DNA from 2 places in the Arthrobacter sp. zg-Y179 genome. Region 2 is predicted to be linked to the other one. Evidence: predicted binding sites of a transcription regulator. Region 2 holds the regulator's gene; the other holds the start of a gene.
The links. The regulator HrcA, encoded in region 2, represses chaperone genes, less so after heat shock. The targets are predictions, from matches to a motif close to TTNGCACTCGNNNNNNNCGAGTGCNAA.
Positions count from the first base shown of each region.

Region 1 (22,530 bases), on a different contig from region 2:
CCCAGACCTTGGCGCCGCGTTCCCGCAGGCGGCCCACCAGATCCGCAACCAGCGGATCCTCCTCCATGATGCCTCCGGCAGCGGGGATTTCCTCCCTGGCGGTTTCCGGATCGAGCTCCCGCTTGATGAGCTCGTAGAAGTCCAGGGCGCCGTAGCCGAGCCGCGTGCGGTCCAGGTCTGCCGGCTGGAAGCAGGTCAGCACATGCTGCTTGTAACGTGCCCGGGTCATGGCCGTAACGAATTTCTTGCGTCCGTCAGGTGCCGACAACGGGCCGAAGTTGTGCAGGGCACGCCCGTGCGGGGTGCGCCCGAAGCCGAGGGAGAAGATCACGCAGTCCCGGACCATGCCCACGGCGCGGTCCACCGGCACTACCCGGAAGGATTCGGACTTCGCCGTGAAGAAGTCCGCAGCCCAGGGGAAGTTGGCCATCTGGACACGGATGGCCTCGGCTACCCGCACCGCGTGGCGCGGGCTGGCGGTGATGACGCCGAGGGACTGGTGCGGGCGGCGGCGGATGTGTTCGAAGACCAGGTCAACCACGCGGTTGACCTCAGCTGCGACACTTTCCACGCCCTCATGGTCAGCGCTGGGCATTCCGGTTCCGTCCGGCAGGTATTCCACGGAGAGTGCGCGGTGGCCGGTGGTGACCTCGTCTGCACTCGGGACCATGGAAAGGCGCCCGCCGTAGAAGGACTCGCTGAGCTGGCGCAGCAGTGCCTTGTCGGTGCCGCGGTAAACGGTGGACAGGCAGCGTGTCGGCAGGACGCGTTCAAGCGCCTCGAAGGCGCTGAGCAGCTCAACGTGCTGCTGGGCTGCACCGGCCGGCTCAACACCGATGGTGAACGGCCGCGGTCCGCCCAGGCAGCTGTCACCGAAGGCAACAACCTGCGAGGCGCGGGCCAGCGCCGGGACTGCGGACTGCAGGCTGGTGGATTCGGCATCGAGGAGGACCACGGTGTCGAAGCGGCGGTGTTCGGGCAGTACCATCGGCAGCACCAAGGGGCTCGCAGCCCACACCGGCAGCAGCGAGGACACGAGTTCCTCGGACTGCAGGCTCAGGCTCTCCAAGGACAGCTCGCCGTCCTTGAGCAGCTCGCGCAGGTCCTCGGCAGCACCCTTCGCAGCCTGAACGCCTGAGCGCCAGCGCGATGCAAGGCTCCAGCGCAGCCGGGCTGCGCCCGAGGCGATGTGGGCGTTGTCCGCGAGCCGGTACTCCGCTTCCAGGCGGCGCAGGCTGTTGCCGTCGGACATGGCCAGGTAATCGTCGCCGCTGATCATGGCTTCGAGGGCGGACTGCCACCATGCCAGTTCCAGCTCGTACCCAACGTGGCGGGGCTGGACCTCGCGTGCGCTCAGGTCATCCAGCAGTTCACCCAGGCCCTGGGCCCGCATCTCGTCGAGCAGCAGGGTCCGTTCGGGCAGCGTTTCCAGGGTTTCCCGGTCCCCCGCGAGCTGGCTGAGCTGCTTCTCGAGTTCGTCGAGCTGCAGGGATGCCAGGTCGGGGTGGAGCGGCGTCTCGGCCAGGATGCCGGTCAGGGTATCCAGCTGGCGCTTGACCAGCAGGTAGGAACGGTTGATCTCGGCCAGGCCGGTGGGCACCGAGGGGTGACGCTGGGTGGTGGCGTAACGGGTCCAGACGGCGCGCTGCTGCTGGACCTCGGCCAGGGAGGCGTGCAGGTCGGAAATATGCACACCGGGCCGGACGTATTCCTTGGCCACGCGCCGCAGGCGGGAACGGGTCATGGAGCTCATATCGATCCCGCGTTCCCGCCGCCAGGACGAAGACGCGGTTGCCGAGATCAGGTCGGTCACCGGGCGGTCGAAAATGTCCGGGGTGAACTTGTCCAGGCTTTCCCGCACGGCTACCAGCAGTTCCAGCTGTTCGCCCCACTGGGCAAATGTTTCGCCGAGGCGGATTTCGGAGTGCTCGGCCACGTCCTGGACCTTGGCGCGCAGCGCAGGCAGGTCCGCCGCAAGGGTCTGGGTCAGCGCATACGCTTCTTCCGTTTCCTTACGGTTGAGCAGCTTGGCTCCGTACCACGGGCTGGTGGTTGCTGCCCGGCTGAAGCTGCCGAGTTCGGCGGCCCGGCGCAGGCGGCCGGAGAGTTCGGTGCGGTCGGTGATACTGTCCAGGACGCTCCGCTTGAGCCGGACGGTGGTGGCCGGCGCCGGGTTCATGGAGGTCAGCTCGGCCAGGGACTGCATGGCCTGGTAGGGCGAGCACCCCCAGCGGCGGCGGACGTTGTGCAGCGACTTCACGTGGTCGCGGAGCTGGTGACGGTTTTCGAGCAGGACCTTGTGCAGGCTGTCCAGTTCCGGGGCCTGCGCCTTTTCGTTGCGCACGATGGCCCGGACCAGCTGGTCCTTCAGCTGCTGCTGGGTGAGGCCGGCGTTGGCCTGCAGCACCAGGGAGCCCAGCTGCATCGCGTCCAGCTCGGAGACGAACTGGTTCAGGGTGCTGCGCCGTTCCGCCACTACCAGGACGGATTTGCCGGCGTTGGCCAGTGCCGCAACGGCGTTAAGCGCCGTCTGGGTCTGGCCCGTACCGGCCGGCGCGGAGACTACCAGCGACTGGCCCGCATTGATCAGGTCCAGGACTTCCTGCTGCTGACGGTCGGCGTCGAGGATCAGCAGTTCATCCGCGGGATCCCGCTCATCCAGGGCCGGCAGGTCCAGCGGTTCGGGGATGGCCGGACCGGCGGAGCCGTCCCGGGCAGCGTCGATCAGCGCACGGAGGATCGGATGGGCCGGGTCCAGCGCCGGATCCTCGCTGAGGTCGGACAGGTCGGCAAAGGTGGAAACCAGCAGCCGGTGTTCAATGTTGATTCCACGGACGCTGCCGGTGACGGCGCGCAGCTTTTCCAGCACGGGGTGGGGATCAAAGCGGGCGGTGCCGTAGGCGAGGCGGGTGAGCGCGTCGACGTCGATGTCCAGGCCCTGCTCATGCTGCAGGTGGCGGACCAAAGCGGGGTTCAGCGCCGCCTTTTCGGTCAGCTGCAGCTCATAGTCATCCTGTGAGGCGTGGACCGTCAGCGCAACGGGAGTGAGCAGCACGGGAGCCGTCAGGGACTCGGGGCGCAGCGCTTCATCGGAGGCATAGCGCCAGGATGCGGTGCCCGCGGCCATGTAGCCGACGTCGATGCCGCGGTCGGTGCCCAGCTCGTAGATCTTTGCGCGCAGCAGGCGGCCGGCCTTCATGGCGGCGCCGTACTGGTCCGGGTCCCGCAGCAGGGTCGACAGGCGGGTACGCCGGCCGGCGAGCAGCTGGGCCAGACCGGACGGGTGCGCGTGCGTCAGGTCGATGCTGTTGGCGGCGGACGGCGTGAAATGGAGCAATGTGTCCGTTCCGGCGTGCTGTCCCAATTGTCCCAGCCACGGCAGCAGGAAGTCCGAGGGATTCTCCCCGGTATTCTGCTCAGACACTAGTGCCCTCTTTTCTGCACTTCCGCGCGTTCTCGACCAAATTGGCATACCTTCAAAACTATCGCGTCGGGGAGGGTTTCCCGAACATAGCAACGCGGGGGACAAAACCGAGGACGGCCGAAACGGCCGTCCTCGGTCCCCTTTACGCTATTCCCACTCGATTGTTCCCGGCGGCTTGCTGGTTACGTCCAGCACCACGCGGTTGATTCCGTCCACCTCGTTGGTGATGCGGTTGGAAATCCGGGCCAGCAAATCGTACGGAAGCCGTGACCAATCAGCTGTCATCGCGTCTTCGCTCGAGACCGGACGCAGCACGATGGGGTGCCCGTAGGTACGGCCGTCGCCCTGGACGCCGACGCTGCGGACATCGGCCAGGAGCACTACCGGCATCTGCCACACTTCGTCGTCGAGGCCTGCACTGGTCAGTTCGGCGCGGGCGATGGCGTCCGCGCGGCGCAGCAGTTCCAGCCGCTCGTGCGTGACCTCGCCGACAATGCGGATGCCCAGCCCGGGGCCGGGGAAGGGCTGGCGGCCCACGATCTCGGCCGGCAGGCCGAGCTCGGCGCCGACCGCACGGACCTCGTCCTTGAAGAGCGCCCGCAGGGGTTCCACCAGTTCGAACTTCATGTCCTCCGGCAGGCCGCCCACGTTGTGGTGGCTCTTGATGTTGGCTGCGCCTTCACCGCCGCCGGACTCGACGACGTCCGGGTACAGGGTGCCCTGCACCAGGAAGCGGATCGGCTCACCCTCGGCTTCGGCCTTGGCCATGATGGCCCGCTCGGCTTCTTCGAAGGCGCGGATGAACTCGCGGCCGATGATCTTGCGCTTGGTCTCGGGATCGGAGACCCCGGCCAGGGCGCTCAGGAAGCGTTCCTGCTCGTTGGCGACGTAGAGGTTGACGCCGGTGGCTGCCACGAAATCGCGTTCAACCTGCTCTGCTTCGCCTTCGCGGAGGAGCCCGTGGTCAACGAAGACACAGGTCAGCTGGTCCCCCACGGCCCGCTGCACCAGGGCAGCGGCTACGGCGGAGTCGACGCCGCCGGACAGGCCGCAGATCACGCGGGCGTTGCCTACCTGGGCGCGGATGCGTGCAACCTGCTCTTCGACAATGTTGCCGGTGGTCCAGCTGCGTTCGAGCTTGGCGCCCTTGAAGAGGAAGTTCTCCAAGACGGCCTGGCCGTGCGCGGAATGCTTGACCTCGGGGTGCCACTGCACGCCGTAAAGGCCTTTAGCCTCGTTGGCGAAGGCAGCGACGGGTGCGCCGGCGGTGCTGGCCAGGACGTCGAAGCCCTCTGGTGCTTCCTGCACGCTGTCGCCGTGGCTCATCCAGGTGTTCTGCTCGTCCGGGGTGCCTTCCAGAATGGACCGGGCGCCGCCGATGACGCGTGCGTCGGTGGAACCGTACTCGCGCAGCCCCGTCTTGGCGACCTTGCCGCCCATGGCGGCAGCCATCGCCTGGAAGCCGTAGCAGATGCCGAAAACCGGAACACCGGATTCGAACAGCTCTGCATCAACCTTGGGGGCGCCTTCGGCGTACACGCTGGAGGGTCCGCCGGAGAGAATAATGGCAGCTGGGTTCTTCGCGAGGAGCTGCTCGGTGCTGTAGGTGTGGGGAACCACCTCGGAGTAGACATCGGCTTCGCGCACCCGGCGGGCAATCAGCTGGGCGTACTGCGCTCCGTAGTCCACAACGAGGACGGGCCGCTCTTCAATGGGATCTGTCGCGGGATTAGTCACGTTTCAAGGATAGTCGGCCCGCCCCCGGCCATGCACACCGGGCCAGGGTCCGCCGGCTGCGGGCCGCCGGCGGACCTCTCCCCCAGTATCCCCTTGCCGCGTCAGGAAGCGCTTCCCGCTCTGCCAGCACCTGTTTGTGGATCCGTCCTTCGACCACAAAGGAGAGGAACGGCACAACGCCGCCAAGCGCAATCAGGATGAACTTGGAGAACGGCCAGCGCATCAGCTGCCACAGCCGGAAGTCAGAGAGCAGGTAGACCACGTACATCCAGCCGTGCAGGATGAGCACGCCGATGGAGAGGTTGACGCTGCCGACGATGATCTCCGTGTCAAAGCCGTACTTGGCGATCATCTCCACGACGAGGGCGAGCAGCAGTACACCGGTCACATAGGAAAAGACCTTGTAGAACTTCAGGGCGGAACGAATCTGGGCGTGGGTACCGCCGAACCGGCGCTTCTTTTTCCGTGGGGCTTTGGCGGTGCTTGCGGATTCGCTCACTTGGTTACCTCGCTGCTGGGATGATCGTTGTCGGGTTCGGTTGCTTCGGCGGAGTCGTCGTCGTACTCGTCCTCATATTCGTCGTCCTCGAAGCTGCGGTTGTGCTCGTCGGCAACCAGGCGCCACCACAGGAAGACGGAGAAGCCGGCGAAGACGATCCACTCCAGTGCGTAGAAAATGTTGAGCCAGTTGACCGGGGTTTCCTCCGGCTGGGCGCTCACGTCCACGGTTTCCATGCCGCCTGCGTCGACGGCGGCGCCGTCGACGGTGATTTCCGTAGCCGTGACGAACGCCGAGTAGGCGGGCGCGTCCCAGAGGTTGATCAGTTCGGCGGTGGAAAGCGCGGTAACCCGGCCGTCCTCGGGCGTCGCGGGCAGCGGGGCCTCGGAAGGCAGCAGGCGCCCGACGACGGCGGCCTCGCCGGCCGGCGGCTCCGTGACGTCTTCCGGGTCGGAGACCCAGCCGCGGACCACCGGGATGAATTCGCCCGAGGGTGCGCCGTCGACGTTGAAGGCGGTAACCGCCCAGTAGCCCATCTCGCCGTCCTGGAGCCGCTCCTGAACGAGGACGGACTTCTCCGGGTCGAAGGACCCCGTGAAGGAAACCATCTGGTCCGCTTCGGTTTCATACATCGGCTTACCCGGGGTGAAGGCCTCGGTCAGCGGCCGGACGTCCTCGGTGGCGCGGGGCTCGCCGGACTCCTCCGATTCGGCACTGGAAAACTGCCATTGGCTCAACAGCACAAAGACCGTCGAGATGACCAGGGCAAAAAGCAGGCCGGCGATCCAACGCGGCTGCAGGGCAGTTTTGAGCACTCGTTAACGGTACTTCGTCAAGCTGTAGAACACCCAATGCCGGTGTGCGGCCGCTTCAGCGGTCAAACTCAGTGTTCAAACTCAGCGTTCAAACTCAGTGGTCAAAAAAGACCAGGGAGGAATTGATCAGCTCGGCAATCACCTCTGCGTCATTGGCCCGGCGCAGGGAATCCCGGAAGGAGGGCCGGAACAGGGACCGGGCCAGGGTGGCGAGGACCTCCAGGTGCTGGGAGAAGGAGGCCGCCGGCGTCGCAATGAGCAGGACCACCGTCGCCGGCCCGTCGGCTGCTCCGAAATCCACGCTGTGGCCGTAGCGGGTGATGCCCACTGCGATGGAGGTTTTCCGTACGTAGTGGCTGCGGGCATGCGGGACGCCGATCCCGCCCGGCAGGCCGGTGGCCATTTGGTGCTCCCTGGCGCTGACCTGTTCGAGGAACCCCTCGAGATTGCTGATCCGGCCGGAACGGTACAACCGCTCGGCCAGCTGGGCGGCGGCGTCGTATCTGTCTGCCGCCTCCATGCCGAGGATCACCAGCCCGGGTTCGGTCAGCACCGCCCCGGCTTCGTTAAGGGTGAGTTCTTCATTCCGGGGTGGTTCCAAGGGGTGTTCAGCGTCCGGTGCCAGGTGTTCGTTCAATGGGCTTTTCTGCATTTCCGTTGGTCCGTGGTGCCGCGCTAGATGCGCGGTGCTATGTCCTCGGCCGCCAGGCGGGCGGCGTCGGCACTCTTGTCATCCGGTTGTTCCTGGCTGCGGCGTTCGGCGTCGACCCGTGCAAGGTAGTGGGCAACTTCGCTTTCCACGCGTTCGAGGTCCCAGCCCAGCAGCGGCGCCATCAGTTCGGCCACCACCGGCGCGGCCGAGACGCCCCGGTCAAAGGTTTCAATGGAGATGCGGGTCCGCCGGGCCAGGACATCCTCGACGTGCCGGGCGCCTTCGTGCGTGGTGGCGTACACAACTTCCGCGCGCAGGTAGTCGTCGGCGCCGGGCAGCGGTTCCGCCAGGGACGGGTCCGCCTTGATGATCTCGAGCAGGTCGTCACTCATGGAGCCGTACCGGTTGAGCAGATGCTCCACCCGCACCACGTGTACCCCGTACTCGTCCGCGGTGCGGTGCCGGCGGTTCCACGCCGCCTTGTAGCCCACGGCACCCAGAAGGGGGATGGTCGAGGTGCAGCTCTCTGGAACCTTTTCATCCAGTGCCCGGGCCGCCTCATCCACGGCGTCCTTGGCCATCACCCGGTAAGTGGTCCATTTGCCGCCCGCAACCACCACGAGTCCCGGCACCGGGTGGGCCACCACGTGTTCACGCGAGAGTTTGGCAGTGGAGTCGTTTTCCCCGGCGAGCAGCGGCCGCAGTCCCGCGTACACACCTTCAACGTCCTCGCGGGTCAGCGGCGTCTTCAGCACCAGGTTCACATGCTCGAGGATGTAGTCGATGTCTGCCGAGGTGGCCGCCGGGTGGGCCTTGTCCAGATTCCAGTCCGTGTCGGTGGTGCCGATGATCCAGTGCCGCCCCCACGGGATCACGAAGAGTACGGATTTTTCCGTCCGCAGGATCATGCCGACCGTGGACTGGATCCGGTCCTTGGGAACCACGAGGTGGACGCCCTTGGAGGCGCGGACCTTCAGCTGCCCGCGGTCCGTCACCATGGCCTGGGTTTCATCCGTCCAGACGCCCGTGGCATTGACCACCTGGCTTGCGGCGATGTCGAACTCGTTGCCGGTTTCCTGTTCGCGGACGCGGGCCCCGACCACGCGTTCGCCCTCGCGCAGGAAGTCGACGACGGCGAGCCGGTTCACCACTGCGGCACCGTAATGTGCTGCTGTGCGGACCATGTTGGCCACGTACCGGGCGTCATCCACCTGGCCGTCGTAGTACCTGATGGCACCCACCATGGCGTCGTCCTTCAGGCTCGGGGCCATCCGCAGTGTCTGGCTCCGGGTCAGGTGCTTCTGCCTGGGCACCCCGCGGGAGTTTCCCGAGGTCATGCCCATGGTGTCGTACAGGAAAATGCCGGCGCCCACGTACGGCCGCTCGATGAACCGCTTCGTCAGCGGATACAGGAACGCCACGGGCTTCACCAGGTGCGGAGCAATCCGCTGCAGCAGCAGCCCGCGTTCCTTCAGTGCCTCCTGGACCAGCGCGAAATCGAGCATCTCCAGGTAGCGCAGGCCGCCGTGGATGAGCTTGGAGGAACGCGACGACGTTCCCGACGCCCAGTCCCGGGCCTCCACCATGCCTACTTTCAAGCCGCGCGTCACCGCGTCCAGCGCCGCGCCCGCCCCGACTACGCCGCCGCCGACAATCAGGATGTCCAGCTCGTTGCCGGGCGCGGTGGTTGCCCGGAGCTTGTCCATGGCATCTGTGCGGTACTCGGGGCTCAGGGCGTCTGCAGTCATGGTCCAGGTTCCTCTCTAGGGTCCTGACGTAGCTGCGTCCACTCTAGGGGCTGGGCGCCGGTATTTACAGGTTGTACTGGTAGGGCGACACCAGCACTTCGATGCGCTGGAACGCCTTCAGGTCCGAGTAACCGGTGGTAGCCATTGCCCGGCGCAGCGCACCCATGAGGTTGGAGGTGCCGTTGGCGTGGTGGGACGGCCCCCAAAGGACCTCCTTCAGCGGTCCCACGGTGTCCAGCCGGACCCTGTCGCCGCGCGGCAGTTCGCTGTGGTGTGCTTCCTGCCCCCAGTGCCAGCCCTGGCCGGGTGCCTCTTCGGCACGGGCCAGCGCGGAACCGAGCATCACGGCGTCGGCGCCCATGGCGAAGGCCTTGATGATGTCGCCGCTGGTACCCATGCCGCCGTCGGCGATTACGTGCACGTACCGTCCGCCGGACTCGTCCATGTAGTCGCGGCGGGCCTCGGCGATGTCGGAGATGGCCGTGGCCATGGGGGCGTGGATGCCAAGCGCGCGCCGGGTGGTGGTGGTCGCGCCGCCGCCGAACCCGACGAGGACGCCGGCCGCGCCGGTGCGCATCAGGTGCAGGGCCGGGGTGTAGCCGGCGGCTCCGCCGACGATCACCGGAACATCGAGTTCGTAGATGAACTGCTTCAGGTTCAGCGGTTCCACGGTCTTGGACACGTGCTCGGCCGAAACGGTCGTGCCGCGGATGACGAAGACGTCGACGCCGGCGGCGAGGACGGTCTTGTAGAACTCCTGGGTGCGCTGCGGAGTGAGCGAACCGGCAACCGTCACGCCGGCGTCGCGCATTTCGGCCAGGCGGGAGCTGATCAGTTCGGCCTGGATCGGTGCGTTGTAGATTTCCTGCAGGCGGCGGGTGGTTGCAGGATTGAAATTGTCGTTGCTGAGGGCGGCGATTTCGTCCAGCAGCGGTTCCGGATTCTCGTACCGGGTCCACAGACCCTCGAGGTTCAACACGCCGAGTCCGCCGAGCCTGCCCAGGGCAATGGCTGATGCCGGAGACATCACCGAGTCCATCGGGGCGCCGATGACCGGCATCTCGAACTGGTAGGCATCGATCTGCCAGTTGATGGACACATCCTGGGGGTCACGGGTGCGCCGCGAGGGCACAATCGCTACGTCATCCAGGGAGTAGGCTCTGCGCCCATGCTTGCCACGGCCAATTTCTATCTCGTTACTCACGTTCCCTAGGTTATCCCAGTGCGCGGCGTCGGCCCGAAAGCTCCCGGTATCCGGGGCAGATCCTGGCACTTAAACCCCGAAGGGCAGCTCCAGCGCGTACGCAGGGGCTGCCCTTCGGCAGGTAAGCCGGGTTAGCGGCGTCCGTAGTTCGGCGCTTCGGCCGTCATCATGATGTCGTGCGGGTGGGATTCCTTCAGCCCGGCCGGGGTGATCCGGACGAACTTGCCCTTGGCCTTCAGCTCTTCAATGGTGCGTGCACCCGTGTAGAACATGGTCTGGCGCAGACCGCCGACCAGCTGGTGCGCCACGGCGGAAAGCGGTCCGCGGTAGGGCACCTGGCCTTCAATGCCTTCCGGAATCAGCTTCTCGTCGCTGGGGACGTCGGCCTGGAAGTACCGGTCCTTGGAGTAGGACGTGTTCTTGCCCCGGGACTGCATGGCCCCGAGCGAACCCATGCCGCGGTAGGACTTGAACTGCTTGCCGTTCACGAAGACCAGGTCACCCGGGCTCTCCGCGGAGCCTGCCAGCAGGCCGCCAAGCATTACGGTGTCGGCCCCGGCCACGATGGCCTTGCCGATGTCGCCCGAGTACTGCAGGCCGCCGTCGGCGATCAGCGGGACGCCCGCCGGGATGGCTGCCTTGGAGGCTTCGTAGATGGCGGTGATCTGCGGGACGCCCACACCTGCGACTACGCGGGTGGTGCAGATAGAACCCGGCCCCACGCCTACCTTGATGGCGTCGGCGCCGGCGTCGATCAGGGCCTGGGCGCCTTCGCGCGTGGCTGCCTGGCCGCCGATGATGTCCACGTGCGCTGCTGCCGGGTCCTTCTTGAGGCGGGCAATCATTTCCAGCACGCCTGCACTGTGCCCGTTGGCGGTGTCCACCACGAGGATGTCGACGCCGGCCTCGACCATGGACATGGCGCGCTCGTAGCCGTCGCCGAAGAAGCCGATGGCAGCACCGACGCGCAGGCGGCCTTCGTCATCCTTGGTGGCCAGCGGGTACTGCTCGGCCTTGTCGAAGTCCTTGACGGTGATGAGGCCCTGCAGCTTGCCGGCGTCGTCCACCAGTGGGAGCTTCTCGATCCGGTTCTTGCCCAGCAGTTCCATGGTTTCCGCGGCGCTGATGCCCACCCGGCCGGTGATGAGCGGCATGCGGGTCATGACCTCTTCGACCTTGCGGCTCGGGTAGTCGGCACGCGGAATGAAGCGGGTGTCGCGGTTGGTGACAATACCCAGCAGGGTGTTTTCGGCATCCACCACCGGCAGGCCCGAAACGCGGAAATGCGCGCAGAGGTCGTCGAGTTCCTGCAGGGTGGCGTCGGGGGAAATCGTCACCGGGTTGGTGATCATGCCCGATTCGCTGCGCTTGACCCGGTCAACGTGCTCGGCCTGGTCCGCGATGGAAAGGTTCCGGTGGATCACGCCCAGGCCGCCCTGCCGGGCCATGGCGATGGCCATGCGGGATTCGGTCACGGTGTCCATCGCGGCCGAGAGCAGCGGCGTCTGCACGATGATTCGCTTGGACAGGCGGGAGCTGGTGTCGGCTTCAGAGGGAATGACATCCGTCGGGCCGGGCAGCAGGAGGACGTCGTCGTAGGTCAGGCCGACGAAGCCGAACGGATCGTGTTCTGGGTACTGCTGACTCAAAGCTGCGCCTCTTTCGGGGATGAGAGGAAGGAAAAGGCCCGATTTAGCCTGTACCTATCGTAAAACGAAAGCGGTCCCGCCCCTATTCCTCCCCGAAGGTATATACCGCCTGTGAGGGATGCCACGGCCAATAGCAAAGGCCCCGCTCCCGGAAACGGGTTCCGGGGGCGGGGCCGAGGCCGATTTCCGCACGCGGGGCGCGGATCAGGGCTGATTAGTGCTGGTGACCGTGGTCGTTGTCCTCTTCGGCCGGCTTCTCCACCACGAGGGCTTCGGTGGTGAGCACCAGCGAAGCGATCGAGGCGGCGTTGCGCAGGGCCGAGCGGGTGACCTTGACCGGGTCGATGATGCCGGCGGCAATGAGGTCTTCGTACTCGCCGGTGGCGGCGTTGAAGCCGTTGTTGACTTCCAGCTCACCGACCTTGGCAACGACGACCATGCCTTCGGAACCGGCGTTCTCGGCGATCCAGCGCAGCGGCTGTGCCAGTGCACGGCGGACCAGGCCGACGGCGGTGGCGGCGTCGCCCTGCAGCTTCGTCACCTCCGGATCAGTGTCCAGTGCGCGTGCAGCGTGGACCAGTGCGGAACCGCCGCCGGCCACAATGCCTTCTTCGAGTGCGGCACGGGTGGAGGAAACAGCATCTTCGATGCGGTGCTTCTTCTCCTTCAGCTCCACCTCGGTGGCTGCGCCGACGCGGATGACGCCGATGCCGCCGGACAGCTTGGCGAGGCGTTCCTGCAGCTTCTCGCGGTCCCAGTCCGAATCGGTGCGCTCGATCTCGGCACGGATCTGTGCCACGCGGTCGGCGACGTCGGCTTCGGAGCCGGTGCCGTCAACAATCGTGGTGTTGTCCTTGGTGACCGTGATGCGGCGGGCGGAGCCCAGCACCTCAAGGCCAACCTGGTCCAGCTTCAGGCCGAGGTCGGGGCTGACCACCTGGGCGCCGGTGAGGGTCGCGATGTCCTGCATCATGGCCTTGCGGCGGTCACCGAAGCCCGGGGCCTTGACGGCGACGACGTTCAGGGTGCCGCGGATCTTGTTGACCACCAGGGTGGACAGGGCTTCCCCGTCTACGTCTTCGGCAATGATGAACAGCGGCTTGGAGGTCTGCAGAGCCTTTTCCAGCAGCGGCAGGAACTCGGCGACGGAGGAGATCTTGCCGGAGTTGATCAGGATCAGCGCGTCTTCGAGGACGGCTTCCTGGCGCTCCGGGTCGGTCACGAAGTACGGCGAAAGGTAGCCCTTGTCGAACTGCATGCCCTCGGTGATAGCCAGTTCGGTCTGCGTCGAGGAGGACTCCTCGATCGTGATCACGCCGTCCTTGCCGACGGTGTCGAAGGCCTGGGCCAGCAGTTCGCCGATCTCGGTGCTCTGCGCGGAGATGGCTGCAACGTGCGCAACCTGGTTGCCTTCAACTTCCTTGGCGTTCTCCAGCAGGCGCTTGGCAACGGCGTCAACGGACACCTCAATGCCGCGCTTGAGCTGCCCGGGGGCAGCACCGGCGGCAACGTTGCGCAGGCCTTCCTTGACCAGGGCCTGTGCCAGCACGGTGGCCGTGGTGGTGCCGTCGCCGGCAACATCGTTGGTCTTGGTGGCTACTTCCTTGGCCAGCTGTGCGCCGAGGTTCTCGTACGGGTCTTCCAGCTCAACTTCACGGGCGATCGTAACGCCGTCGTTGGTGATGGTGGGAGCGCCCCAGGTCTTGGCCAGGACGACGTTGCGGCCGCGCGGGCCGAGGGTCACCTTGACCGTATTGGCGAGCTTATCGACGCCGGCTTCCAGCGAGCGACGGGCGGAGTCATTGAACTCCAACTGCTTTGCCATGTGTGTGTCCTTTCCGACAACTACATCTGCACCTACATCAGAAAACCCCGGCCAGAATCGTGGCCGGGGTTTTCCAGGGGAACTACTTTACGACGACGGCCAGCACGTCGCGGGCGGACAGCACCAGGTATTCCTGGCCGCCGTGCTTGACTTCGGTGCCGCCGTACTTGGAGTAAATGACTACGTCGCCTTCGGCAACGTCAACCGGGATGCGGTTGCCGTTGTCATCAACGCGGCCGGGTCCAACTGCAACTACTTCACCCTCCTGGGGCTTTTCCTTTGCAGTGTCCGGGATAACGAGGCCGGAAGCAGTGGTCTGCTCGGCTTCGAGGGGGCGGACAACAATACGATCCTCAAGGGGCTTAATAGAGACCGACACTCGGGCTCTCCTTTGCGTAGTTTCTAACGGAATGGGGCCGTTGGTCTGGCGCTGGCCGTCGTCGCGGTGCCGGTTCGCGCTTTCCCTTCGGGAGTTAGCACCCTCACGTTCGGAGTGCTAACTCAGACTTTATGCAACGGTTAGCACTCGGTCAAGGCGAGTGCCAGCGCGTACCTCATCTGGGCCCCTCTCCCCCGTATTGGCGGGCAAGCAGATGAAGAAGGGATTTGCTTAGGTTGTCCTAACCGGGATAGTTTTCATCTGCGCGCACCATTAGAAAACATTTCTGTGTCCTAATCCCCCGATAGGCACATCGAGTCTCACCGGAGCCCCCATGATCACGAAATCCCGCCTGCTGGCCGGAACCGCCCTTGTGTCCCTCCTCGCCCTCAGCGCCTGCTCCACTGAAGCAGCAGAAGCCGACGTCGAGTCCGCACAGCCCTCAACCGTGACGGTTGAGCACGCCCAGGGAAGCACCGAAGTTCCGGTGAACCCGGAGACCGTCTACACCTTCGACCTCGGTGCCCTCGACACCATGGATGCCCTCGACATCGATGTCGACGGCGTGCCGGCCGCCAACTTCCCGGACAGCCTCTCCCAGTACGGCGCCGAAGAGATCACCAAGATCGGCAGCATGAAGGAGCCCGACTTCGAAGCGATCAACGCCGGCGCTCCGGACCTGATCATCATTTCCGGCCGGGTTGCCGATTCCTACGAGGAATTGAGCAAGATTGCCCCCACCATCGACCTCAGCGTCGACAACGCCGATTCCTGGAACTCCTTCAAGGAAAACACCCAGACCCTCGGCACGATCTTCGAGAAGGAAGACCTGGTTGAAGAGAAGCTGGGTGCCCTTGAAGGCAAGGTCGAGGACACCAAGGAACTGGCCGCCGACGCCGGCAACGGCCTGATCGTTATGACCAGCGGCGGGGAAATGACCGCCTACGGCGCAGGCTCCCGCTTCGGCATCATCCACGACGTCCTGGGCCTGGCACCGGCCGCCGAAGTTACGGGCGAGGGCAAGCACGGCGAATCCGTTTCCTTCAACTACATCGCGGACACCAATCCGGACCACCTGTTCGTTATTGACCGCGACGTAGCCGTCGGCACCTCCGGCGAAGCCGCCTCCGCCGTGCTCGACAACGAGCTGGTCAAGAGCACCAAGGCTGCACAGAACGGAAACATCACCATGCTGGATTCCGCCAGCTGGTACCTGGTCGGATACGGCCTGAACAACGTGGACACCATGGTTAATACCGTCCACGACGCTCTCTAGCCGCACCTCTGCGCTCCGTGGCCCGGCACCGCCCGTGCCGGGCCACGGCGGAACTGGATACCGATATATGACTGCCCCCGCCGTGCCGGCTGAGAAACCGGCCCCCGCGTCCGCCGCCGCTCCTTCTGAACGGCGGCGCTTTCTGCGTTCACCCGCAGCACTGGTCCTAGGGGTCTGCGTTGTCGTTCTGCTGGCGGCCGTGAGCCTTTTTGTCGGCGTCGGCGACCTTTCACTCGCCTCGCTGCTGTCCGGGGATCCCACCACGCACATGCTGTTCTGGGTCAGCCAGCTCCCCCGCACGCTGAGTATTGTCCTGGCGGGCATGGCGCTGAGCGTGGCCGGCCTGATCATGCAGCTGATGGCACGGAACAAGTTCGTGGAACCCTCCACCGTCGGCACGGTGGAATCGGCCCAGCTGGGGATCCTGGCCGTGACCGTGCTGCTGCCGGGCGCCTCCATGTTCCTGAAGATGTCCACGGCTTCGGTCTTCGCCGCTGCAGGAACTGCACTCTTCCTGCTTATCCTGCGCCGGATCCCGCTGCGCAACACACTGATCGTGCCCCTTGTGGGCATCATGCTCGGCGGCGTGATTTCCGCCGTCACCACTTTCTTCGCCTACCGCACCGACCTCCTCCAGACGCTGAACAGCTGGATGATCGGCGACTTCTCCGGCGTCCTGCGCGGCCGCTACGAACTGCTCTGGATTGTCGGTGCGCTTACCCTGATCGGCTACCTTGCCGCGGACCGTTTCACGGTCGCCGGCATGGGGCAGGACTTCACCACCAACCTCGGCCTGAACTACAACCGGGTCATGGCGCTCGGGCTGGTGATCGTCTCGCTCATCAGCGCCGTGGTGGTGGTCAGCGTCGGCTCCATCCCGTTCCTGGGGCTGATTGTGCCCAACCTGGTGTCCCTGCTGATCGGTGACAACGTCCGCCGGGCCGTGCCCTGGGTCGCCGTCTTCGGAGCGGGCTTCGTCCTGCTCTGCGACATCATCGGACGCACCATCCGCTACCCGTATGAAATCCCGGTGGGAGTAGTGGTCTCCGCCGTGGGCAGCGTCATTTTCCTGTATCTCCTCCTACGCAAGCGCGGTTCCCATGCCTGAGACATCCACCAGCGCACTGCCTGCAGCACTTACGGAGCACCGCCGGCGTCCCGTCCGGACCGTTTCCGCCGGGTTCTGGATCATCACCCTCGGCCTGGTCGCCGCAGCACTGGTTGCGGTGTTCATGACCATCGAGCTGCGCGGAAACCTGGGCTATGCCCTGCCGCGACGGGCTGTGAAGGTGGGCTCCATGATCCTGGTGGCGTACGCCGTCGGGGTCTCCACCGTCCTGTTCCAGACGGTCACCGCCAACCGGATCCTCACGCCGTCGATCATGGGCTTCGATGCCCTCTATGTGCTGATCCAGACGGTCCTGGTGTTTGCCCTGGGCGGCGGTGCCCTGCTGTCGCTTGGCGCCCCGATCCGCTTCTGCCTCGAAGTGCTGCTGATGGTCGGGTTCTCGTTCCTGCTCTACCGCTGGCTGTTCACCGGCGGCGGGAAATCCCTGCATCTGATGCTGCTGGTGGGAATTGTCTTCGGCACCATGTTCCGCGGCTTCTCCTCGCTGCTGCAGCGGCTGATCGACCCGAGCGAGTTCATCATCCTGCAGGACCTGTTCTTCGCCAGCTTCAACAATGTCGACGCCGCCCTGCTGGGCTACTCCGCCGCCGCCGTCGCGCTGGTCAGCGCCGTCGCCTGGCGGATGCGCCACTCCTTCGACGTCCTGGCCCTGGGCCGCGAAACCGCGGTCAACCTGGGGGTGGACCACAAGCGCGCAGTGACCGCCACGCTGATCATCTGCTCGGTGCTCGTTGCGGTGTCCACGGCCCTTGTCGGACCGGTGACCTTCTTCGGGCTCCTCATTGCGTCCCTGGCCTACCAGCTCTGCGCCAAGTTCCGGCATGCCTCGGTGCTGCCGATTGCCGTCCTGCTGGGAATCATTGCCCTGGTGGGCGGCCAGCTGGTGCTGGAGCGGATCTTCGACTTCGACACTGCGCTGAGCATCGTCATCGAGTTCGTGGGCGGCATCGTGTTCCTCATCCTGCTTCTGAGGGGAAACGTGAAATGACCCTCCCCCTGCACCGCGTGAAAGGCTCCTCTTCATGATCTCCGTCAACGGCGTCACCAAGCGCTATTCCTCCGCCGTCGTCGTGGACGGGGTGAGCTGCGAGATCAAGGAGGGCGGCATCACCTCGATCATCGGGCCCAACGGCGCGGGCAAGTCCACGCTGCTCTCCATGATCAGCCGGCTGCTGCCCATGGATTCCGGCACGGTTGCGGTGGACGGGCTCGACGTCGTTTCCACCCCCGGCCGGGACCTGGCCCGGAAGATGGCGATCCTGCGCCAGGACAACCAGCTCACCGTCCGGCTGACCGTTCGGGACCTGGTGGGCTTCGGCCGCTACCCGCACAACGGCGGCCGGCCGGGGCCCGAGGACAAGGTCCACATTGAGCAGGCAATGGCCTACCTGGACCTCACGGCGCTGGCGGACCGGTTTGTGGACGAGCTCTCCGGCGGGCAGCGCCAGCGGGCGTTCATCGCCATGGTGCTGGCACAGGACACGGACTACCTGCTGCTGGATGAGCCGCTGAACAACCTGGACATGAAGCACTCGGTGGAAATGATGCGGCTGCTGCGCCGGCTCACGGACGACTTCGGGAAGACCGTGGTGCTGGTCATCCACGACATCAACTTCGCGTCCTGCTACTCCGACGACATCATTGCCATGTGCGACGGCCGGCTGATCCACCAGGGACCGCCGTCGGCCATCATGCAGCCGGACGTGTTGAAGGATATCTACGAAATCGATATCCGGATCGAGGAGATCGACGGAAACCGGATCGGCGTCTATTTCGCCTAGCCGCTGGTGCTGAAGTCCGGCAGCTCCGGCAGGATCAGGGGAATCCCCTCCACCGAGGCATGGATGAACCGGACCAGCACGTCCCAGACCACGTCCGAAGGCGTAGGCTCCAGTCGGACGTTTTCCCCCGGACCCGGCGTCAGCCGATACTGGCCGGCAGGTCCGGCGTTCACCCAGCCGAACCATGCTCCGGTACGCTCCTCCAGCACCTCCCACTGCGTCCACGGCTGCTGCCACATCCGGGTCCCGGCTTCGTCCAGGTCCTTGGGCGCGATGGTCCGGGCGTCCTCAAGCCGGTCCAGATAATGCTTCTTCGGCAGGATCAGTGCCTGGTGCGGGATGCTCCAGGCCGGAGACAGACCCACCCAATCCGCTATCAGCTTCGGTACGGCATTGGCCTGCGTGAGGCGAACGAACAGTTCGTCGGAACCCAGCTCCGCATCGGACGGAAGGGATGCAGAAAACAGCGACGGCGCCGTGGTGACTTTCGCAAGGCCGCCTCCGATCCACGCCTGCATCACGGATCCCCCGGACGCACCCGAGGCTTCGACCAGGAACGCTGCGTCATTTCCCCGGGTGGGTGTCAGGAACAGCTCACCGGCGGAGGTCAGCGTGCCGTCAGCGGTGAGCAGTCCGGCCGACTGCAGCTGCAGCGCGGCGGCATCCTTCCGCTGGAACCGGCCCAGCCGGGTCCTGTCCGCGAGGGTGTCGAGCAGCTCGAGGGAGGCAATGGAAAATACATCCCCGGTTTCGCGGTACGGCTGCGCACCGGCGATCCCGGCCAGGTCCTCGACGCCGGCTCCCAGCCAACGGGAGGCGAACTCGTCGCGCCGGGGTTCCTGCGGGGCGATGCGGTCCAGTTCAGGCTGTTGTCCGCTGTAGGGGACGGCTTCCGGCACTGAGCCGTCGATTCTGATATCGGCGACCATCTGCTCGAACAGCAGCTTCATTCCGATGTGCTGGTCAACGGTGTAGCTGGCAGTTGCCTCGAGTGCGTATCCGCCGGCCATCCAGATCCAGCGGTCCACGCAGACGGGATGCGGGCCTACCTGATGGACAAACCGCTGGCGGCGGCCCGTGACAGACGTGCCGTCTGCCGTGGACGCCCAGAGATCATGGGAAACGATCCGCACATCCTCAAACTGTTCCAGGGTTGAGGCGAGAGCCGCCGTCGCGTACCGGGCAACCGACGCCCGCCCGGCGGGTGCCCACCTCAGAACCATATTCGGCCGGAAGGTTCCCGCCGGGACAGGTGGATGTGCAACAGCCAGCATGCCTCCCGGAGCCTCGATCCGCTCCCAGCCGTCCGGGCGCGGCAACGCAAAAGAATCGAGCAGCTCATAGCTGAATCCCTCGGTGGCCATACTCATGATTTCCCTTCCCCGTTCAGGAACTCTCTGGTGAACCGGTCCTCGCCGCGGGCCATGAGCCGGTCCACTTCCTTCATCCACTCCGGTTGCAGAAACTTCGGCATCCAGAGCCAGCCGAGCATGCCGATACCCTGGCAGGCAAACATAACGAGGGTATAGGGAACCGAAACCGCTTCGTTGTCCGGCACAAAGTGCAGGGCTGACAGGAGCATCAGCCATGCCCCCAGATAGGTGCATGCGAGGGACGGCTTTCCCGGGAAAAAGCCGTCAAGGACAATCAAGCCCACAAACTTTTTCCGGTAGAGCAGGATTCCGCCGATGAAAAGGAGGAGACCCAATGGAAAAATCATGGCAAGGAGTGCCCAATAATTCGTTTCAGTTTCCATTGCGTTCCCCTGTCTTGCGGCGCGGCACCCTGCCACATGGGTCTGCCGTACGGATTCGCCGGAGTGGCTCCGATCACAAACTACCGGTTATTTGCCGAAAAGCTTATTCCAGCAATCCCCTGCAGCTTCCGCGACATTTTCCGCTGCCTTGCGTGCAGCCTTGCCTGCGTCTGATTTCATGAGGTCCGTCTCCATGAAATCATCCACCCCGGTCATGGCCAGGTCTGCCAGGGCATCCTTAGCTGATTTGCCGCCCAGGAAATCAAACTCCACCGAAGTGACAACCGAGATCCCGATGCCGATAGCGGCGCCCGCCACGGTTCCCACCGGTCCGCCTACTGCTGTCCCGATCATTGCGCCGGCCCCTGCCGCGGCCAGGTCGATTCCGACCTTGGTGCCGCCTTTTACGGCACCCATGGCGTCCGCGCGCTTGTTCAGTTCGTCAGGGTCCATGCCGGGATTTTCCTGCAGGAGTTCGTTATAGGCATCCTGCCGCTCGTCCTTGACGGTCAAACCGGCCGTCACGAGAGTCAGTGCACCGCCGCCTATTTTGAAGCCCTTTGCGGTGTTGGTCAGCTCTGAGAACTTACCCGGGGTGGTAGCCCATTTGGACCCGCCCTTATCCACCCTGTTCTTGTAGTGGTCCCAGGTGTTGTACAGCAGCTTGCTGGGTAGGGGCCTGGGCTCGAACGTATTCACTGAGGTGAGCTTCCATATCCCGTCACTGACCCACCGTCCTCGTGCCATGTGCCGGATCCGCTCGGCGGACGTCCCGTAGCGGACGTAGACAGGCTTGGCTGTGGGAACTTTTACGACGGTCTGGCGTGAGGTCGCGAGCTTGGCGGCGGCACCCACAAATCCGGTCACGGCGGTGCCCCATTTACTAGTGACCTCATTGACGAACGGATCATCCCCGAGGACGACAGTGAGCAGTTTTGCCGCTGTTTTCTCCTCAAGTGCCCGATAATCGTTCGCGAGGGCCGCCACCTGGGCTGGCAGCAGCAGGTCGACCGGCGGCGGCGGGGCGAGAGGGTCAGCGGGCGCCAGGCATTGGGTTGCTTCCTGCTCGGCACGGGAATTGGCCGCTTCCACCCGCAGCATCAACTGATCCCTGCGGATTTGGAGCCAGCGGATGTCCGACGCGAAGGCCAGCAACGTATCGCCTGCTTCTTTGGCGGTCTGCTCCAGCAGCTCCGCGTGCGGTGTGACCGTCCTGAAGACGTCCACGATCTCGGCCGCGCCGTCGCCCTCGTAATGCGCGTTCAGCTGCTGCCAGGTGTCCGCAGCGTCTTCGACGCTCTGCAGGTAGGACGTGCCTCCCTTGCCGAGGGCCGGCGCGGCGCCTTCAATGGCTTCCGGAGACGCCCATCCGAAGAGTCCGGAGGTATCGATCGACATCAGTTCCCGCCCTTCAGCTCAGGGGCCTGGAAAATACCGGACTGTGCTTCGGCAAGGCTTGCCCTGGCGGCGTCCGCCATTGACGCATCTGCTTCCGCGATGATGGACACAGCCTCGCGGACACCCGCCACGGCGTTGCCGATCCGGGTTTCTGCTGCCTCGGCCTGCAGTGCGAGGGTGTTCTGCCACAGCTCCCCCAACGCCTGGACCACGGCGCCCGTGCCTCCGGGTCCGCAGGCCGTCTGGGCGTCCGCCACTGCGTTCTGCAAAGCTGTCAGTGCCGCCGGGCGCCCCGGATCGTTTTCCACCTGCGCAAGAACCCGGGCACACCCCTCCGGATTCACGTCGTAGCCGCTCAACGGCATAATCCCCACTCCCCCGTTATCCCGTAATGCTGAAGACTTCTGCACCCTAAGGTACAAGAAATGAAACATTGCGCCCATGGGGAGAACTACCCATGGACGGCCGGGGTTCCGCCGGAAAAGAAGCGCGGACCAAACTGCGCCCGGGACACAGCCAATATGGTCCGGTCCCGTTGCGCCCTGCCGGAGGGTTCTCCTACGTTGGGAGACCCACATACCGGTCTCTTGGGAAGGACCTGCGATGGAGTCCAAACTGCGCGTAGCTGTCCGGCTTGATCTGGACGCGCGTCAGGCATGCCTTGAGGTGCATGGGCGGGTCACCGAGCAGAACTGCAGGGTCCTCTACGTGCTGGCCCGACGTGCCAACGCTGCCCTTCCCGGCCTGTTCGTGGTTTTGGACCTTCAGAAAGCGTCCGCAACCGACGGGGCGCTGGCGGCACTGTCGCACAGTTCGGAAACCGGGCGCCTGCCCGTGCTGACCGGCGGGCTGGTCCAGGAATCGTTTGCACCCCGCCAGTTAAGCGTCCTCGCCCCGGCTGCCTAGCCTCCGCCGGTTACCTACCGCCTCCGCTGGCCTGCCTCGCCGCTTCTTCCATGCGCCGACGCCGTGCGGCTCTCTTTTCATCTCGGATCCACTGCGGCTGCAGGAACGGCGGCATCCAGAAACTGCCCAGGACCCCCAATATTCCAGCGATGAGCATCAGAAGGATCAGGAACATGGTCACCAGCGCGTTTAGGCCGCCGTCCATGCCGAACCGTGTAAGCGGCATCAGGATAAAAGCCGCGCCAAGGTACGTTGTGGCAAGCGCCGGCTCCCCGGACATCACAATGTTGAGACCGGTCCGATAGTGGCGGAACCTGCCGTTGTAAACGAGGAGACCGCAAAGCATAAGAAT
Region 1 is NZ_JAJJOB010000002.1:278,359-300,888, forward strand. It holds gene LOC56_RS01645 (DUF4011 domain-containing protein) at 1-3,424, opposite strand, end outside; gene guaA (glutamine-hydrolyzing GMP synthase) at 3,572-5,161, opposite strand; gene LOC56_RS01655 (DUF3817 domain-containing protein) at 5,154-5,660, opposite strand; gene LOC56_RS01660 (SURF1 family protein) at 5,657-6,475, opposite strand; gene LOC56_RS01665 (PTS sugar transporter subunit IIA) at 6,570-7,076, opposite strand; gene LOC56_RS01670 (glycerol-3-phosphate dehydrogenase/oxidase) at 7,151-8,875, opposite strand; gene LOC56_RS01675 (GuaB3 family IMP dehydrogenase-related protein) at 8,940-10,079, opposite strand; gene guaB (IMP dehydrogenase) at 10,211-11,728, opposite strand; gene groL (chaperonin GroEL) at 11,943-13,553, opposite strand; gene groES (co-chaperone GroES) at 13,636-13,932, opposite strand; gene LOC56_RS01695 (siderophore ABC transporter substrate-binding protein) at 14,267-15,208, shown strand; gene LOC56_RS01700 (iron chelate uptake ABC transporter family permease subunit) at 15,408-16,316, shown strand; gene LOC56_RS01705 (iron chelate uptake ABC transporter family permease subunit) at 16,309-17,325, shown strand; gene LOC56_RS01710 (iron ABC transporter ATP-binding protein) at 17,360-18,118, shown strand; gene LOC56_RS01715 (hypothetical protein) at 18,115-19,488, opposite strand; gene LOC56_RS01720 (hypothetical protein) at 19,485-19,826, opposite strand; gene LOC56_RS01725 (hypothetical protein) at 19,962-21,272, opposite strand; gene LOC56_RS01730 (DUF6507 family protein) at 21,272-21,637, opposite strand; gene LOC56_RS01735 (hypothetical protein) at 21,876-22,178, shown strand; gene LOC56_RS01740 (hypothetical protein) at 22,189-22,530, opposite strand, start outside.
Region 1: groES (co-chaperone GroES) is a predicted target of HrcA. The motif match lies at 14,073-14,099, and genes of this name have one in related genera.

Region 2 (9,441 bases):
TCCGGCCGGCGGTTCCGGGGCGCAGTTCGTCCATCGGGAAGGACAGCACATCCGTGGGACCGGGCAGGTCCATCCACTCGATGTGCAGCTTCTCAATGGCGTCCTCGTCCACGAGGATGATGGACAGGTCTGCTTCCGGATGGACGTACAGGCTGTCCAGGAGGTACCTGCCCAGCCGGGCGAGTTCCTCTTCATCGACAGCCGGTGCACTGGATTCGTTGTTCACTTCGATGCTCATGCGCGGGCCTCCCGGCTGCGTCCGGCACTGGAGTGGCCGTTGCTGTTGGACCGGGCGCCGTCGTTGGACCGGGCGCCGTCGTTGGACCGGGCGCCGTCTCCGCGGGCTGCCCCGGAGCGCCGGACCTCGTCCCATTCGCTGTAGGCCGTGACAATGTCACTGACGAGGCGGTGCCGGACAACGTCCACTGCCTGCAGTTCCGAGAATGCGACGTCGTCGATGCCGCCCAGGATGTCGTGGACAATCCGCAGGCCGGAGGCGGTGCCGCCGGGCAGGTCCACTTGGGTAACGTCGCCGGTGACGACCATCTTGGAGCCGAAGCCGAGACGGGTGAGGAACATCTTCATCTGCTCGGGCGTGGTGTTCTGGGCTTCATCGAGGATGATGAACGCATCGTTGAGCGTCCGGCCGCGCATGTAGGCCAGGGGCGCCACTTCAATGGTGCCGGCGGCCATCAGGCGGGGAATCGACTCGGGGTCCATCATGTCGTGGAGGGCGTCGTAGAGCGGCCGCAGGTACGGGTCGATCTTGTCGCTCAGGGTCCCCGGAAGGAAACCGAGCCGCTCCCCCGCTTCCACGGCCGGACGGGTGAGGATGATCCGGTTGACCTCTTTTTGCTGCAGGGCCTGCACCGCCTTGGCCATGGCCAGGTACGTCTTGCCGGTGCCCGCAGGACCGATGCCGAAAACAACCGTGTTGCGGTCAATCGCATCCACGTAGTTCTTCTGGTTCAGGGTCTTGGGCCGAATGGTCTTGCCCCGGGTGGAGAGGATGTTCTGCGTAAGGACATCGGCCGGGCGGTGCGTGCTCTGGTCCTTGAGCATGCTGATCAACTGCTCGAGAACCTGCGGTGTGACCCGGGTCTGGTGACGGGCCAGTACACGGACTTCATTGACCAGGCGTACGGTCTGCTCCACCTCCGCGGCGGGGCCGGACACGGACAGTTCGTTGCCGCGCACCATCAGGCTTACCTCGGGATTTGCCGTCTCAATGATCCTGAGCGCCTCATCGTTGGCACCCAGCGACTGGACCATGTGTTCCGTGGAGTCAAAGACTATTGTCTGGTTGTCCAGCCGAACGGTGCCGATTTCCATTGAAGATTCGGTCATATAGACGGCCCTTTCAGGCCTTTCATCGCCCCTTATAGAGTCTGGTTTTAAAAGTTCATCGAACTTTTTACGGTGGTGACGGTTGGTTCAGGTATCCGTCCCACGAAAGCAAACGCCCTGATGCGGGCGATTATTTCCCCTGAGCCCGGGTGCGGCCTCTGCGCGCCGCGCACCGCACGCTACCTAAATCTTACTTGATGCACCCCCCGGCGCACGGAACAGCATCCGGTTTTATCTCGGCCCCGCAACGGTGATGTCTCAATCGTGTTTCAGTCCGGGCGCAGGCCCGTCCACAGCGCGGGCGGGCCCCAAAGCATGTGCAAAGGTTGAAGACGTACGTTTTCGAGTTACCCCTTAGGAGGATGGATGGACGCCGGATCCAACAACGCAACGTCCTGTCTCCGAGGGCTTAGCCAGCGGTATTTCCTGGCCGGTTCGCTGGTGGCCGCGGCTGCACTGGGGCTGGGTGGATGCGGCGTTGTAGCCGAGAATCCCACCATCACGATGCCCTCGTCCTTCGACGCCGGCGAGGCCCCCGCCGCTGCTCCCATGACCGTCTCCCCGCCGGCGGAAGCGAGTTCCGTCGGAACCCTCATGCCGGTGTACTGGCTGGGACGAAACGACTCGACGGTCAGTCTCTACCGTGAGTTCCTTCACTCGGACAACACCGGTGATCCCATCGGTGAGGCAGTTCAGGCCATGACGGCGGACAAGCCGCTGGACCAGGACTACTTCACTCCCTGGCACGCGGCGGACAGTGTCACCGCCTCCATTTCCAGCAAGAACGTTATTACCGTGGACATCTCCTCGGATGCGTTCAAGGGCTCCCTTGACTCAGGCATGGCCCACCGTGCAGTGCAGCAGCTGGTCTACACCGCCACGGCGGCAGCCGCCAACGCGGATTTGACCACCGTGGGACAGGAAAGCAGCGTGGCGATCCTGGTGGACGGCAAGGAGGGGTACCGCGCGTTCGGCCATGTCCCCCTGGAGGAGCCCCTGAACAGGGACCCCGCACTGGTGGCACCGATCTGGGTGATTGATCCGCAGGAATCGGAGATCCGCGGCACGGATGTCGAGGTCAGCGGAACTGCGGTGGCGCAGACGACTGAACTGCATTGGCGGGCCGAACCCATAGTGGACGGCAGGCCGTCATCCGGGGCTGCGGCTTCCGGCAGCGTGGAACTGGACAAGGCGCCCGGCAAGACCGGCGAATTCAGCTTCACTGCTTCCCTCGCCCCGGGTGAATACAGCCTTCGGGTCTACTACACCGGGCAGGAGACCGCCGGGGATTCCAAGCGCATTACGGTCTCTGCTTCCCCGCAGGATCCGGGGCACTAGCCGGGCGGGCTTCCTCTACCAGCGGCCGAGCAGTTGATGCAGCACGGCCAGCGCCGCCGGCCCCGCCGTGGAGGAACGCAGCACGTGCGGTCCCAGCCGGACTGCGACGGCCCCGACGCCGCGCAGCGCTTCCAACTCGGCGGGACTGATGCCGCCTTCCGGACCTACGACTACCGCAATGGATGCGGAGGCGTCGTCCGGACCGCGCCTGCCGAGGTCCCGCACCGCATCCGCCAGCGGTACATCGGCCTCCTCATGGAGCACGAGGACAAGGTCAAGTTCCGCCAGCCGGGCCGGCAGGGCACGGCTGTCCAGGGCGGGCTCCACCGCAGGGATGCGGGAACGGCGGGACTGCTTGGCCGCGGCCAAGGTGAGGGCCTGCCACTTGGCCTGTCCCTTGGCCGCTTTCTCGGCCCGCCACCGGACAATGCTGCGGTCGGATTGCCACGGGATGACGGTGTCCACTCCCAGCTCCGTCGCGGCTTCCACTGCCTGCTCGTCCCGGTCCCCCTTGGCCAGTGCCTGCACCAGGAGGAACCGTTCGGGGGCAACCGGTTCGTCGAGAACGTCTGCCACCCGCAGTTCCAGAAGGGACGCACCGGTTTCCGTCACCGTGCCGGTGAGCCGGCGTCCGGCGCCGTCGACCACGTCCACGCTTTCACCGGCTTCGAGGCGCTTCACCGACACCGCGTGCCGCGCCTCCGGCCCCTCTAGGCGGAAGATGTCTCCGGGCCCGGCCGCCGCCACCTGCGCCGGGTCACCGAAGAAAATCGGGTTGGTCATCTCAGAGGTTGCCCAGACGGTCCCGCAGCTTGGCGAAGACGCCGTTGCCGGAGCTGTTCAGCTTTCCTTCGCTGTATTCCTCACCGCGCAGCTTGGCGAGCCGGCGGAGCAGTTCCTCCTGCTCGGAGTCCAGCTTCTGCGGGGTTTCCACGTGCAGGTGCACCCGGAGATCGCCGCGGCCGTGGCCACGCAGGTGCGTGACGCCCAGGTCATTGAGGACGGACACCTCGCCGGACTGGGTGCCGGGCTTCACGGTGATTTCACGTTCGCCGTCGAAGGTCTCCAGTGCAACCGTGGTTCCCAGCGCTGCGGCCGTCATGGGGATGGTGAGTGTTGCGTGCAGATCATCGCCGTCGCGGAGGAACGTCGGGTCATTGTTGACCCGGATCTCCACGTAGAGATCGCCGGCGGGGCCGCCGGCCATCCCGGCTTCGCCCTGTCCGCCGAGCTGGATCCGGGTACCGGTGGCGACGCCGGCGGGGATCTTGATGGTCAGGGTGCGCCGGTTGCGGACGCGGCCTTCTCCCGAGCACTCGTGGCAGGGGTCCGGGATAACGGTGCCGAAGCCGTTGCAGGTACCGCAGGGCGCCGAGGTCATGACCTGTCCCAGGATGGATCGGACGGCCCGCTGGACCTGACCGGTGCCGTGGCAGATGTCGCAGGTGCGCGGGGAGGTTCCGGGCTGGCAGCAGGAGCCGTCACAGGTGGGGCAGACGACTGCAGTGTCGACGTCGATCTTCTTGTTGGTGCCGAAGACAGCGTCCTTGAGGTCGATCCGGACGTTGATCAGGGCATCCTGTCCGCGTCGGCTGCGTGAGGCCGGTCCGCGTCCACCGCCCGGGGCGCCGCCGCCGAAGAAGGTGTCGAAAATGTCCTGGAAGCCGAAGCCCTGGGCACCGAAGCCGCCGCCGCCGAAGCCGTTGTCGTTGCCGTTCTCGTTGCCCGTGGTGTCGTAGATCCGCCGTTTTTCCGGGTCGGAAAGAACCTCGTAGGCGTGCGATACGGCTTTGAATTCGTCCGAGGCACCCGGAGCGTTGTTGACGTCCGGGTGCAGCTTGCGGGCTAGCTTCCGGTACGCCTTCTTGATTTCTTCACCGGTGGCGTCTCGTCCGACACCCAGAACCTGGTAGTGATCGCTCACTCGTGCACATCGCTTTCCTGTATTGCGTGCCTTCAAACTTTGAAGGCGGAGGTTGGGTTCCCGCCGGTTCCCCGGCGGGCGGGTCCGTCACTGCTGGGGACCGCGTTAGTTGTTCAGTATTCGGGACAGATACCTGGCCACCGCACGCACGGCCGCCATGGTGGTGGGATAGTCCATCCGTGTGGGGCCGAGAATGCCGACCTTCGCGGTGGCGTCGGGACCGTATCCCGTAGCCACCACCGATGCTTCCGACAATCCGCCGTGCGGATTCTCCCGTCCGATCCGGACGGCAACGCCGCGGGCATCCTGTTCCATCTCGGACAGCAGCCGGAGCATCACCACTTGTTCCTCAAGCGCTTCGAGCACGGGACCGATAGTCAGCGGGAAGTCTACAGTGGAGCGGGCCAGGTTGGCTGTCCCTGCCATCACCATGCGGTCCTCGCGGTTGATGCCCGCCAGCTGCTCCAGGCAGTGGCCCAGGGAGTTGCCGACGCGCCTGCGTTCGGCCGGCACGGTGGCTAGGGCATTGGCCAGCTGGCTGGTGATGCTGCTCAGCGGCGTGCCTGCCAACGCGGCCAGGAAGTGCTGGCGCAGGTCCATCAGGTCCGGCTCCGTCACCGGCTGCGGAACGGTAATGACCCGCTGCTCTACCCGGCCCGTGGTCGAGATGAGCACCACCAGCACCTGTGCCGGTGCCAGCAGGACAAATTCAATGTGCCGGACCTTGGCATTGCCCAGATGCGGGTACTGCACCACGGCCACCTGGTTGGTCAGCTGGGACAACAGCCTGACGGTACGGTCCATCACATCGTCGAGGTCATCGGCCTCCTCCAGCAGCGACTGGATGGCGCGGCGTTCGGGAGCCGAGAGCGGCTTGACGTCGGAAATCCGGTCAACGAACAGGCGGTAGCCCTTGTCAGTGGGGATGCGCCCGGCGGAAGTATGCGGGGCGGTGATCAGTCCCTCTTCCTCAAGGGCGGCCATGTCATTGCGGATAGTCGCCGAGGAAACGCCCAGGTGGTGGCGTTCCACGAGTGCCTTGGATCCCACGGGCTCGCGCGAATGGACGTAGTCCTCAACAATGGCGCGGAGGACCTCGAGTCGGCGTGGTTCACTCATGGTTTTCCCTCCCTGTTGATCGGCGGTTTGATCGGCGTTTTGACCTGCGTGGCGATCTGCGTCGTGATCTGCGGTGTGATCTTTGGGCAGAGCGCCGGACGTTTAGCACTCACAGTGTTCAAGTGCCAAGTCTAGTACGGATCGGCAGCGTTGCTAGCATTGAGGAACCCGTGGCCTGCTGCGGATTCCGCCCGATCAGAACCGTAAGTGAGGCAACTTCCGTGTCCAGCTTTTCCTGGGGTCCGCAGGACATCACCGCGCCGGCCCGGACCGTCCTGCGCAAAGTCGGCGCCGAAACCGGCCTGGTCCTTGAGGACGTGGCCTCGGGCTGGGTCGGCGCGGTGGTACGCGTGGAGAAATCCGGCGGACTGCACCTGATGGTGCTCGAAGACCGGCGCGGAAAAAAGAAATCCTTCGAACTCGGCTTCGGCTTCCTGCTCGAGGGCGAGCCGGTGGAAGTTGTGCCCGCGGCTGCTGCTTCAGCCAAGGCAGGTCCGGCCCGCACGGCATCCGGCTCCGTGCGCGTAGCCAACCAGCGCGCCCGCACCGCCCGCGCCAGCCGTATCTGGGTGGAAGGCAAGCACGACGCCGAACTGGTGGAAAAGGTCTGGGGCCATGACCTGCGGGTGGAGGGAATCGTCGTCGAGCCCCTCCACGGCGTCGATGACCTGTACTCCGCGGTTCGGGAGTTTGCCCCGGGCCCGGGACGCCGGCTGGGCATCCTGGTGGATCACCTGGTTCCGGGCTCCAAGGAATCGCGCATCGCCGCCGAGGCGATGACCTCCCCCGGCGCGCCGGGCAATGTCCTGATTGTCGGGCATCCGTACGTGGATGTCTGGCAGGCCATCAAGCCGTCCGTGATCGGACGTACCGCCTGGCCGGTGGTCCCCCGTCACCTGGACTGGAAAACCGGCATCCTGCAGGGACTGGGCTGGCCGCACCGGGACCACACCGACGTCGCAATGGGCTGGAAAAAGCTGCTGGGGCAGGTGAACAGCTATGCGGACCTGGAACCGTCACTGCTCGGACGGGTGGAGGAAGTCATCGATTTCCTGACCGTTCCCGGGTGAGACGCGCATCGCACTGCCTGCCTCCTTTCCTTTAGGAAGTGCGCGAACCAGTACCCTTGAGGAATACGTAGTAGCGGACCGACCCTGTGTCACCATGAGCCAAAAGGAATAAACGCCGTGTCCAACACACGCCAGAACCACCGCCCCCGACCTGAAGAACACGGCGGAGCGCAGCGTCCCGTCTACCAGGGCGCCCCGGCCAATGCACTGCCGCTGACCGCGTCCGAGGACCGGCAGTGGGCAACTCTGGCGCACTTCGGGGGCATCCTCGCTTTTGTTCCGTCGCTGATCATTTACCTGGTGTTCCGCGACCGCGGTCCGTTCACTGCACAGGAGTCCAAGGAAGCCCTGAACTTCACGCTCCCGCCCAGCATTGCTGCCCTGACGGTCTGGGCACTGTCCTTCATTCCCGAGATCGGCGGCTTCTTCGCCGTGCTCAATGCCATGATCTGGGTCTACGTTGCCGTGTCCTCGGTGATTGCAGGCATTGAGTGCAACCGCGGCCGGCCGTACCGCTACCCGCTCAACCTGCGCCGCATCCAGTAACGCCGCAGGAAGCAGCGCCGCATCCAGTAGCGGTGCAGGGCAGGTCCGCCGCCGGCACCGCCTCGGAACTCAGTCCGGCAGCAGCCGCCGGACCACCGCGTCCGCCAGCAGCCGTCCCGCGGGGGTGAGGATCACCTTTCCGGTCAGCGCAGCCCGCGGATCCACGAGTCCGTCCGCCATAAGCCCCGCCACGGCAAGCCTGCCGGGCTCACGCAGCCGGTCCAGGGCCAGGCCTTCGGCGAGACGGGTCCGCAGCATAACGTCTTCCACGTACCGGGTATCGGCGTCCAGGGTCTCCCGCCCGACGGCGGGCGACTCCCCCGCGGCGATCCGCTGGGCATAGGCGGTGGGATGCTTGGCATTCCACCAGCGGACGCCGCCGGCATGTGAATGGGCTCCCGGGCCGACGCCCCACCAGTCATCACTGCGCCAGTAGGCCAGGTTGTGGCGGCACTGGTCCTCGGGGGTGCGCGCCCAGTTGCTGACCTCGTACCAGTTCAGCCCGGCGGCGGTCATCATTTCATCCGCCAGCACGTACTTGTCGGCATGGTCGTCGTCGTCGATGGGCGGTACCTCGCCGCGCCGCATCCGGGCGGCAAGCTTGGTCCCTTCCTCGATGATGAGCGCGTAGGCGGAGATATGGTCCGGCTCGTAGCTCAGCGCCTCTTCGAGCGAGTGCTTCCAGTCGGCCATGGACTCGCCGGGGGTTCCGTAGATGAGGTCAACGCTCACGTGCAGGCCGGCGTCGCGCGCCCACTGAACCGCCTGCGGGACCCGCGACGGCGTATGCGTGCGGTCCAGCACTGCCAGCACGTGCGGCACGGCGGACTGCATACCGAAGGAAACCCGGGTGAAGCCGGCGTCGGCAAGCAGCTGCAGGGACTGCGGCGTGACGGAGTCCGGGTTCGCTTCGGTGGTGACTTCGGCGCCGGGAGCCAGGCCCCACTGGTCGACGGCGGTGCGGAGAATCAGCGCGAGGTCCTCCGCCGGGAGCAGCGTGGGCGTGCCGCCACCGAAGAAAACAGTGCCCATCCGGCGTTCCGGCAGTCCCGAACGCCGCAGGGCGTCCGCGGCGAAGACCACCTCGCGGGCCGCCGTTCCGCCGTAGGCTGCCTGCGACGCACCGCCGCCCAGCTCGGTGGCCGTATACGTGTTGAAATCGCAGTAGCCGCAGCGGACGGAGCAGAACGGAATGTGGACGTAGAGTCCGAAGTTCCGCTCCGCTGCTCCGTCCGCGGCCTGTGCGGGGAGGAGACCGTCGGCAGGGGCCGGGTCTCCGAGGGGCAGTGCACTGGGTGTCACTTCTTGGATTTGTCCTTGGACTCGTCGGAGGAAAGCGCAGCCACGAAGGCTTCCTGGGGAACTTCCACGCGGCCCACCATCTTCATGCGCTTCTTGCCTTCCTTCTGCTTTTCCAGCAGCTTGCGCTTACGGCTGATGTCGCCGCCGTAGCACTTGGCAAGCACGTCCTTGCGGATGGCGCGGATGGATTCGCGGGCGATGATGCGGGAACCGATGGCTGCCTGGATGGGCACCTCGAACTGCTGCCGCGGGATCAGCTCACGCAGCTTGCCGGTCATCATGACGCCGTAGGCGTAAGCCTTGTCCTTATGCGTGATGGAGCTGAAAGCGTCAACCTGCTCGCCCTGGAGCAGGATGTCCACCTTGACCAGGTCGGCGACCTGGTCGCCGTCGGCCTTCCAGTCCAGGGAGGCGTAGCCGCGCGTCTTGGACTTGAGGATGTCAAAGAAATCGAAAACGATCTCTGCCAGCGGCAGGCGGTACCGGATTTCCACCCGGTCCTCGGAGAGGTAGTCCATGCCGCCCAGGACACCGCGGCGGGCCTGGCACAGCTCCATGATGGCGCCGACAAATTCGTTCGGCGCCAGGATCGTGGCGGAGACCATCGGCTCGCGGACCTCTTTGATCTTGCCTTCGGGGTACTCGCTGGGGTTGGTCACAGTGACCACCTTTTTGTCCTCGAGCGTCACTTCGTACTCCACGTTGGGTGCGGTGGAGATCAGGTCGAGGTTATATTCGCGCTCGAGCCGTTCACGGGTGATTTCCAGGTGCAGGAGGCCCAGGAAGCCCACCCGG
Region 2 is NZ_JAJJOB010000007.1:253,308-262,748, reverse strand. It holds gene ybeY (rRNA maturation RNase YbeY) at 1-238, opposite strand, end outside; gene LOC56_RS08435 (PhoH family protein) at 235-1,332, opposite strand; gene LOC56_RS08430 (GerMN domain-containing protein) at 1,714-2,685, shown strand; gene LOC56_RS08425 (16S rRNA (uracil(1498)-N(3))-methyltransferase) at 2,701-3,468, opposite strand; gene dnaJ (molecular chaperone DnaJ) at 3,470-4,609, opposite strand; gene hrcA (heat-inducible transcriptional repressor HrcA) at 4,715-5,728, opposite strand; gene LOC56_RS08410 (DUF3097 family protein) at 5,950-6,798, shown strand; gene LOC56_RS08405 (DUF4870 domain-containing protein) at 6,916-7,344, shown strand; gene hemW (radical SAM family heme chaperone HemW) at 7,414-8,646, opposite strand; gene lepA (translation elongation factor 4) at 8,643-9,441, opposite strand, start outside.